2 regions of the Hyphomicrobium sp. 802 genome follow, and region 1 is predicted to be linked to the other one. Evidence: predicted binding sites of a transcription regulator. Region 1 holds the regulator's gene; the other holds the start of a gene.
What was found. Region 1 encodes LexA, which represses DNA repair genes until DNA is damaged. Its sites were predicted from a motif close to TGTTCNNNNTGTGTTCNG; they were not measured.
Positions count from the first base shown of each region.

Region 1 (5,120 bases):
CTCGGGCATTAGGAGGACAGCTTGAACCGAACTTGTTCTTGCAGACTTGCAAAGAGGTAAGACAAGAGCCTCGTTTGAAGGTCGCAACGGCTTATTACGATCTCGCTCAAGCCGAAAATCGGCTCCTGATCGAATGGCTATTGAACGTGCGCGAACCGGATCGTCGCGCATGGCGGCATTGGATTTCCGATTTGCTCATCGGAAACATCTATCGCCCGGCGGAGATGCGGTACAATTTAGCGAAGCTTCTGCACTCTCAGACTGTCCAAGACGCCTTCGATCTTATCATTATCGATTGCCCGCCAAGGCTGACTGCCGGAACGATCCAAGCTCTTTGCGCAAGTTCGCATGTCCTGATTCCCACCATCCTCGATAAGCCGTCTGGTGAATCTGTTGTTTCGTTCTGCGAGCAGCTGAAATTCATGCGCGACGCTAATTTGTGTCCGCACCTCAAACACGTCGGCGTCGTCGCGACGCGGTACAGTCCAAATCTCAATATCACACGCGAAGTCATGAGTTGGTTACAGGATTTAATGAACACAAAGCGTTTCGGATGCGGCTTCCTTCCGACAACAACCTTTATCCCCAACACCGTGAGATTGGTTCGAAACGCAGATGATGGCATCGCGTATTTCAATCTTCCTCGCGACAATTCTTCTCCGAATGTCCGCGCCGCTATTCTCTCGCTGGCGAGAACGATCGCGAACCAAGTCGGCGTCCCCCCTGCTCAATCATTTGAAGGTGTGGACGATCCTGATGACTTTGACCCAGATGGCAATGACGCGATCCAACTTATGCTACCGGTGGCCGCTGAATGAAGTGCTCTGAATTAAAATCGCTCCTTAAGCGCGGGATCGATTTCAGATCGCGTACACCGCTTTCGGTCGATGATGCGTGGGCTCACGACTTCTTTCCTCTTCTCGAATCTTTTCCAAACCACACTGTCAAAATTCTTGCGAAAACGATTGGCGTTGCTTCCCCGAAAATCAGTTCGGAGCCTTCGCCCATCGCCGATCTATGTGCTTTTTTGAATGCGCTCGCATCGCTTTTGGACGAGCACGCGAAAGCCTCAACAATCGAAGAAATACGGCAACTGGAGTGCTCGTTGCGGCGGCATACGCAATCGAGCCTGGCGGATTTGTCTGCCGAATTGTCCAAACCGAAAATAGCTAAGCCATCTAAGCCAAAGCAGTCTGCCGTCATTCGAGATGAAATCGTGCTAAAATATTCGCGGCGCCTTGAGGAGGCTCTGGGAGATGAAGAAGGCTTCAATGCGATTTACGCTGCCATAGAGTCCGACAAGGAACTCAATGCCGCTGAAATTTCCGCAATCGCAAAGAAGTTTACGAGCGCATCTCCGAAGAGCCGACCTGCGGCACTCAAAAAGATTTTGGCCCGCCATCAGGCCATCATGACGAGCCGCGCGAAATCCGCAGCGACCGCAGGTCGAATAGCGGGCTGACCGTCACACACAAAAAACTTATCCCCGCCTTCCGAACCGCCCGCATAATCCCCTCGCCCGTCCGGTGAAGGGCTCGCGCGCAAGGCGTTGCGTCGGGCTCGGACGGGGCAGCCTGACCCGGCGCGTCACGCGCGCTTCCGGACAAGGCGAACGGCCGGTCCGCACGGGGTGAGAAACCCGTGTGCGGAGCATCCCGCTTCATTAAGTGACCGTGCTCGCGACCCTGTTCTCAGGCTGTCACGGAGCGGATCGGTTCCGAGACTTCAAATGCCACGACCCAGCCGCGGAACCCGTCCGCTTCGTGCTTTATATTTGGTGCAACCGACTCTGCTCCGCAGAGCCGGCCGGTTGCACACGCCCGGAGCTTCTTCCTTCGCGACGCGCCGGGCGGCCGGCGCGCCGTAGGCGTGTCGTCCGGCGCAATCAAAAAGCGGAGCCGGCCGTTGGCGCATGCCCGGATCTTTGTTCATCGCGACGCGCCGGGCGGCCGGCGCGCCGAAAAAATCCGCGCATGGCGGCCGGCTACCCGCAGGGGAGTCGCCATGCGCAAATCAAAAGCTGTCGTTCCGGCGCAATCAAAAAGGAGAGCCAGCCACGATGCGCACATCGGGAGCGTCGTGCATTAAAGCGTCAGAGGAGTTGCGCAAATCTGGACATCAATGCCCGCGCCAGGAGCCGTGCACGCCCGGAACGAAATGACGGCTCATGTTGCCGCCGGTGATGGCGTCGGTCACAAGCGTCCCGATGACGGTGACGATGACCCCAATGATGATTTGAGAAAACAAACCTCGCATTGTTCGCACGATGCTCCACCTCAACGGCAAAAGTATGAAACGCCCGGGTCGATAAACAGACATGCGAGGTCTTTCCGTCGGCTCTTTGTTTGCTGGCGACTCCCCTGCGGGGGAGCATGCCGGAGCATTGTGGGTGCCGGCGACTCTGCTTCGCAGAGCCCGCCGCCAGCACATGCTTGGCTCTTCGTTCTGAAGTCGAGCGAAGGAAGATGCACCACGTATGCGCATCCGGCCGGCTCGCCGCGGGCGAGTCGGATGCGCCAACGAAACTGTGCTTTCAGAGCCGCATGCGCTGGTTCGTGTTGATTATTGACTTGCATGGGTTGCAGAACGAGACGAGAACGGTTAGGGTACATACACGATTTGTACTGTAAATGAGCGGGCGGTCTTTCGGTGGTCAGCGTCTCAGCCCGCCGCGCTTGCCAGCCAGGAAAGGCTTGAGACGAACCGCTATGCTCACCGAAAAGCAGAAAGACCTCCTCCTCTTCATCCATGCGCGCATGCAGGAGCGCGGCGTGCCGCCATCTTTCGACGAGATGAAGGATGCGCTGGATCTCAGGTCGAAGTCCGGCATTCATCGGCTGATCACCGCTCTGGTGGAACGCGGGTTCATCCGCCGCCTGCCGCACCGGGCGCGGGCTATCGAGGTCATCAAGCTGCCGGACAACCAGGTTGGCTTGCCGTCCGCGGCACCGGGTGCCAACGCGGCCGCGGCACCGCAGCGGGGCTTCCAGCCAAGCGTGATCGAAGGCTCCGGGCCGCCGAAGACGAATGTGGCCACGCCGCCGCCGCCGTCGCACGTCATCGACGCGCGGACGGTGTCGATCCCGGTCATGGGCCGCATCGCCGCCGGTACGCCGATCAGCGCCATTCAGAACCACACGCACGACATTGCGGTGCCACCCGACATCCTGACCAACGGCGAACACTTTGCGCTGGAGGTCAAAGGCGATTCGATGATCGAGGCGGGCATCCATGACGGCGATACCGTCATCATCCGCCGCTGCAATACGGCGGAGAACGGCGATATCATCGTGGCGCTGGTCGAGGGCGAGGAAGCGACGCTGAAACGGCTGCGCAAGAAGGGCTCGACGATTGCGCTCGAAGCCGCGAACCCCGAATTCAAAACGCGGATCTTTGGGCCGGATCAGATCGACATTCAGGGGCGCCTCGTCGGCTTGATGCGGCGGTATTGAGGGGCAGTTCGCCGCCATGCGTCGACGGAGCTAGAGCGACGCGGGGCAGCGTCGATGGCTAACGCCCGCTCTCGGCGTCCGGCTCAGTGATATCTTCCGTTTCGAGTTCCGCCCCCTCCCCCGGATCGACGTCGGCTGAGGTGCGTGTTTGGGGTTCTGCTTCGGCGGTCCGGGCAGGTTCGGCAGCCGGGGCACCCGCCGGGGACGGGGTCTGCAGAATACGGGGTTTCGGCAGCGCTGCCTGCTTTCGCTCCGGCATCTCGCTCCAAGGTCGTTCGCCGCGATGAGCCGCGACCGTTTCGAGACGGATTTTGGGTTCCGGACTGTCGTCGCTGCGGTCGACATAAAGGGCGTAAGCGCCATTGCGCCAGCGATCGAAAACATCGACGACCGTTCGCGGCACGGCGCAATTGCCGGGCTTGGGCGTATCGAGCACAAGCACGTCGGCGTTGAGGCAATCGTCGGTCACGGCGGCGGGATGGCGCGCGACCGCGACGGTCGCGCCTTTGACATGCGCGATGCAGCCGATCGCATCGCAAGTAAAGCCTTTGCCGATCTTGGCATCGCGCGCCGTTCGGGAATCGCCGTCGTATTCGAGCCAGCGGTCGAGATCGTATTTCGTGCCCTTGCCCGGCATGGCGTCGAGCTTGCCCGAGTCATCGCGCACGGCGACAAGCAGACCTTTCTGTCCGATCAGAACGTCAGGGCGCGGCATCCAAGGCGAAACAAGCAGCCCGGCGCCGACAAGCGCAACGCCGAGAAGCCTGATCCGCGTCTGCCAAAGCAAAAACCAGACGCCGCCCGTAAGCATCAGCACGAAAGCCAGTTCGGGGATCGCTGGAATATGTCCGACTGCACCAGGCAACGCGCCGACTTCGTTCGCACACCACGTCATGCCTTCGATGCCCCAGCCCATCGGCTTCAGGCCGAGCCATTCGAGGCCGAACGGCATCAGCACCATCGCGACGAGCGCCGCCGGCATGACGATCAGGTTGCAGATCGGAATGGCGATCATGTTCGCGAGCACGGCATATTGCTGGCTCTGGTGAAAATTATAGGCGGCAAACGGCGCGACCGCGACGCTTGCGATCAGAGTCGAGGCGATGATCTCACCGAAGAAGACGATGACGCGCATGATGGGATGCGGCTTCTGCTCGCGATTGAACAGGCTGCTCAAAAATTCGTGCGAGGCGATCAGCGCCGTCACAGCGGCAAACGACATCTGAAAGCCTGCATCGAGCAGGCTTTCGGGATAGGCCAACAGAATTAGGAACGCCGCGAGCGCAACGTTGCGCAACGCAAGCGCAGGGCGATCAATCAGCATGGCGCCGAAGATGATGAAGATCATCAGCGCCGAGCGCACGGTTGCGAACTGGCCTCCCGAAATCGCGAGATAGGCGACCGCGCTGATGATGCCGAGCGCAGCGGCGATCTTTTTGATCGGCATCGTCAAGGCGATGCGCGGGATCGCAGCGAGGATCAGGCGGATCGAAAAGAAAACGGCACCTGCTGCAATCACCATGTGTAGGCCGGAGATCGAGAGAATGTGGAACAGGCCCGAATTCTTGAAGGCGTTGTTCGTCTCGGCACTGATGCCGCCGCGCTCGCCGGTGATAAGGGCAAGCGCGATCTCGCCGGTTTCGCCAGGAAGCGCCGCACGGATGCGCG
Region 1 is NZ_JAFM01000001.1:3,215,731-3,220,850, forward strand. It holds gene HYP802_RS0116355 (ParA family protein) at 1-818, shown strand, start outside; gene HYP802_RS23695 (hypothetical protein) at 1,217-1,462, shown strand; gene HYP802_RS23700 (hypothetical protein) at 2,119-2,256, opposite strand; gene lexA (transcriptional repressor LexA) at 2,709-3,452, shown strand; gene HYP802_RS0116380 (ComEC/Rec2 family competence protein) at 3,511-5,120, opposite strand, start outside.

Region 2 (5,120 bases), 980 kb from region 1:
ATCCGCGAGCACCTTCCGCGATCAGCGTGTACTTGCCGCGCAGTTCCATGCCGCGCACGAAACTGTCCTTCGGCTCACCATCGCGGCCGACGCCCATATCGCCCGTCGCGACGCCGACGACGGCGCCCTTCTCATCGTAGAGCACTTCGCTTGCAGCAAAGCCCGGATAGATCTCGACGCCCAGTTCCGCCGCCTGATCGCCAAGCCATTTGCACAGTGCGCCGAGGCTGACGATGTAATTGCCGTGGTTGTGCATCAGCGGCGGCATCGGCCAGTTCGGCAGGCGCAATTTGCCCGCGGGGCCAAGGACCAAGAACACGTCTTCTGTAACGGGCGTTTCGACAGGCGCGCCGCGCTCTTTCCAATCGGGGATGAGACGATTGAGACCAATCGGATCGATGACCGCGCCGGACAGAATATGGGCGCCGACCTCGGAGCCCTTCTCGACCACCACGACGGAGATATCGGACCCTGTTTCGGCTGCTTTCTGCTTCAAGCGGATCGCTGCGGCCAGCCCGGCAGGGCCAGCGCCCACGATCACTACGTCGAAGTCCATTGCCTCGCGGGCCGGCAGGTCGGCGGCGTCAACGGCCATCATCACCTCTTTTGGATGTTCGAAAGTCCATCGGTTTCGATTAGGTTGCGGGAGGGAAAGCGTCAAGTTGACCAATAACGCGCCATAGTCTGTTGCCGATGCGTGCAATTGACGGCGCGCATCTTTATTGTCGGCCCCAATGACGAACTCTTACGATAAAGACGAAATGCTGGCGCTGCTCGATTGGTTTCAAGCCATGGGCGTCGATGCGGCCGTTGGCGAAACGGCGCACGATTGGCTGGCGCGCGGAGATGAGGCGCCAGGGGCCGGTTTTTCCTGGCCGGAACGCGACGCGCCGGAGCGCGAAAAAGCCGCGCCGACCGCCCGTCCGGCAGCACCGTCACAATCGGCGCGACCGGGAACCGCGCGAAGTGCGCCGGGGCTCGATCCGAGCCGACCACGCGCCGCGACGCCGCTCGGCGCCAGCGAAGCCGAAACGGGCGCCCGCCGCATCGCGCGCGCCGTCACATCGCTTGAAGGGCTGGAAGCAGCGCTGCAGGCTTTCGACGGCTGCGGCCTCAAATCGACGGCAACGAAGCTGTGCTTCTATCGCGGCGCGCCGCAGTCCGACATTATGTTCATCGGCGAAGCGCCGGGACGAGACGAGGATTTGGCGGGCAAACCGTTTGTCGGCCGCGCGGGGCAACTGCTCGACAAGATGCTTGCCGCAATCGGGCTGTCTGAAGCTGACGTGCACATCACCAATATCGTCTATTGGCGGCCGCCTGGAAACCGCACGCCGACGCCACAGGAAGCGCTGTCCTGCCGGCCTTTTCTCGAACGGCAAATCGAGCTTGTCGCGCCGAAGATGCTGGTCGCCGTGGGCGGCGCGGCGGCGAAGGAAGTGCTTGGCGCAACGGAAGGCATCATGCGGCTTCGAGGCAGATGGCGCGAGGTGCAAGTCGGGGAGCGTAAAATCCCGGCTATCGCCACGTTGCATCCGGCGTATCTACTGCGAACACCTGCCGCCAAGCAGCTCGCGTGGATGGATCTGCTACAAATCAAGTCGAAGCTTTAGACAACACAACGAGGCTTGCCATGGCCGGCATCGACGCCGAACGCCAATTCGTTCCCATCCGCATCGCAATCCTGACGATGTCGGATTCCCGCACGCTCGCGGAAGATACATCGGGCGCCTATCTCGAGCGCGCCATTGGCGAAGCGGGACACGAACTCGCCGACCGCAAGCTCGCGAAAGATGACAAGGCACAAATCCGCAGCATCGTGGAGGGATGGATCAACGATGCGTCCGTCGATTGCGTCATCACGACTGGCGGGACGGGCTTCACGGGACGGGATGTTACGCCGGAAGCGGTGAAGCCGCTGTTTGAGAAGGAGATCGAAGGGTTCGCGATCCTGTTTCACATGCTGTCGTATCAGAAGGTCGGCACGTCGACGATCCAGTCGCGCGCATGCGGGGGCGTGGCGCGCGGAACCTATATTTTCTGTCTGCCGGGCTCGACGGGCGCATGCAAAGACGCCTGGGAAGGCATCCTCAAGCTCCAGCTCGATATGCGCCACAGGCCGTGCAATTTCATCGAAATCCTGCCACGGCTCGAAGAGCATCGCACATCGGCGTGAGACAAGCGCGCTTAAGCGCCGGTTTCGACCTTGCCCTGAAGACGCGCGATCATGCTGACCGGAATGCCCGCGCCGTACAGCATATGACAGATCTGGTTGCGGAACGATCGCGAGAGATACCCGTCGCGCCGATAACGCTCCGCCGACGTCACGGCATTGGCATCGAGAATTGTGAGGCGCCGGCGTCCGATACGGCGCGCCAAGTCCAGATCTTCCATGATCGGCAGATTGCGGTAGCCGCCGACGTCATCGAACAGGCGGCGCGGAATCAGCAAGCCCTGATCGCCATAAGGCACGCGCAGGAGCTTACAGCGCAACTGCACGACCAGTTCGAGCAGCCGCGGCGCCAGGCCCTTGTCATCGAGACGGAACGTGAAGGCGCCCGCGGCCATCGACCGTTCGCCGAAATCGACGCGGCGCATGAACGACGTTGCACTGCGTTCCCAGCCGTCTTCCAGGACGGTATCCGCATTCAAAAAAAGGAGCCAAGGAAAGCGGGCGATTTCAGCGCCCTGGGCCAACTGGCCGCCACGTCCGGGCGCGCTCTTGACGATATCGGCCCCGGCCTGATCGGCTACCTCAGCAGTCTTGTCCGTCGACCCGCCATCGACGACGATGACCTGCTTAACGAGTCCGTCCACTGCCGCCGGAACCAGGGCAGACAGCGTCGCCGGTAACGTATGTTCAGCATTCCGAGCGGGAATGATTACTGAGATCATTCTCTTTTCCTGACACGTCAATCCGCGCACGGCAAGGCGCGCCGAGTCGCGGGGCTTAACCAATCGCAATGGCGCGGTTTGGCTGCCGCTTGTTCTTTCTTTGTTCTTTGTTATGTGCTATTGGCTGATCATATTCAGCAACGACCTCGAACAATGGCGCCCGACCGAGACCATCAGAACCCCCTCCCCGCCCCTCATGCCGTCGATTCGGAGCGGCGGCGCGGGCGGGGCGCACGGACGAATAAAACCGGCCGGTTCGAAGCCGAGGTCCACGAAGCCTTCGACGACGGCTGGGAAAGCCTCGGCGATCTCGACGCCTTCAAGACCGAGGTGATCGAAGAAGCCGCAAAGTCGATCATCTCCCACAACGACAGCCCGGACGTTTCGTTCGAAAGCTCGATCAATCCGTATCGGGGGTGCGAGCATGGCTGCATTTATTGCTACGCGCGACCAAGCCATTGCTATCTGGGGCATTCGGCGGGCCTCGACTTTGAAACGAAGCTCTATGCTAAGCCGAACGCCGCCACTCTGCTGGAGCGTGAATTCAAGAAGCCGAGCTACCGACCGCACACAATTGCGCTCGGCGGCAACACCGACCCTTATCAGCCCATCGAGCGGGAGCGGCGGATTACGCGCTCGATCCTAGAGGTGATGGCGCAGACAAACCATCCGGTCGGCATCATCACGAAGTCGGCGCTGGTGGCGCGCGACATCGATATCCTGGCGCCGATGGCCGAGAAAAATCTGGCGCGCGTCGCGGTGTCGATCACCACGCTCGACCGCCGCGTAGCGCGGGCGATGGAACCTCGGGCCGCGACGCCGCCGAAGCGTCTCGAAACCGTGAAGAAGCTTGCCGACGCCGGAATACCCGTCACAGTCATGGTCGCTCCGATCATTCCCGGGCTGACCGACCACGAGATCGAACCCATCCTGGAAGCGGCGCGCGATGCCGGTGCTTGCAATGCTGGATATGTGCTTCTGCGCCTGCCGCTCGAAATCAAAGATCTCTTTCGCGAATGGCTGGCGGAAGAATTTCCAAACCGTGCCGACAGAGTGATTTCGCTTTTGCGATCGATGCACGGCGGGCGCGATTACACACCGGACTTCGGAGTGCGCCAGGTCGGGCGCGGACCATATGCGACGCAAATCGCGCTGCGCTTTCGGCTGGCCAAGAAGCGTCTCGGTCTCGGCGAAGAACGAGTTGCCTTGCGAACCGATCTCTTCCTGCGTCCCGGTAACGGTGGACAACAGCTCTCCCTGCTTTGACAGCTTGATCTGCGCGATGACCAAACTGGCGAATGAAAATCGCCGATTCGCGCATCAAGCCGACGTTCGAACTCGAAGCTGCCGAACATCAGCTCGGGTTTCGGCCGATCGCGGGCGTTGACGAAGCCGGGCGCGGCCCGTGGGCGGGACCGGTCGTTGCGGCGGCCGTCATTCTCGATCCCGATAAAATTCCAGCGAATATCGACGACAGCAAAGCGCTTGATGAAGAGTCCCGCGCCTATCTCTTCAATCGCATCATGAAGGTCGCCATCGTCGGCGTCGGCATCGCGGAGGTCGATCGCATCGATCGCGATAACATTCTTGCCGCGACGCTGTGGGCGATGGCGCAGGCCATCGGGCAACTCGCCAACGCGCCGAAGCTTGTTCTGGTTGACGGCAATAAGGCGCCGCGGGTCGCGATGACGACGCGAACCATCATCAAAGGCGACGCGAAGTGTCTGTCCATTGCGGCGGCTTCGATCATCGCGAAAGTCACACGCGACCGCATCATGGTACAGATGTCGCGCGATTATCCGGGATACGGCTTCGAGCGTCACAAGGGTTACGGCACGCCGGAACATCAGGCTGCCATCAACAAGCTCGGCGTTTCGCCGCTGCACCGGCGCTCATTCAAGCCCGTGCAGCTCGCGCTCGGCCTCGGCGCCCTCGTCTAAACGATATGTTTTCCGTAAACGGATCAGGTTGCAGATCGAATCAAAAAATATAAATCGCTTGCGCGTCGTTTGAGCGTATCCAAGCCCGATTCCCATGATGTACAAAGCTCGGCAGCCCGTTGCGTAAGTTGATGGCGGGCGCTCAGTTCATAGTAGCGTACAGGTTCGAGTTCATGGGTTCGCGTCGCGTCAAGGGCCGCTCGGAAAGCGGAAAGATTCTTATTGGTGATTGCATTGCTGAGCTGAAGAAGCTCGAAAGCTCCAGCGTCGATCTCATCTTCGCCG
Region 2 is NZ_JAFM01000001.1:4,198,361-4,203,480, forward strand. It holds gene HYP802_RS0121225 (electron transfer flavoprotein-ubiquinone oxidoreductase) at 1-595, opposite strand, end outside; gene HYP802_RS0121230 (uracil-DNA glycosylase) at 735-1,613, shown strand; gene moaB (molybdenum cofactor biosynthesis protein B) at 1,634-2,176, shown strand; gene HYP802_RS0121240 (TIGR04283 family arsenosugar biosynthesis glycosyltransferase) at 2,188-2,895, opposite strand; gene HYP802_RS0121245 (PA0069 family radical SAM protein) at 3,049-4,161, shown strand; gene HYP802_RS0121250 (ribonuclease HII) at 4,194-4,835, shown strand; gene HYP802_RS0121255 (site-specific DNA-methyltransferase) at 5,009-5,120, shown strand, end outside.
Region 2: HYP802_RS0121245 (PA0069 family radical SAM protein) is a predicted target of LexA. The motif match lies at 2,986-3,003, and genes of this name have one in related genera.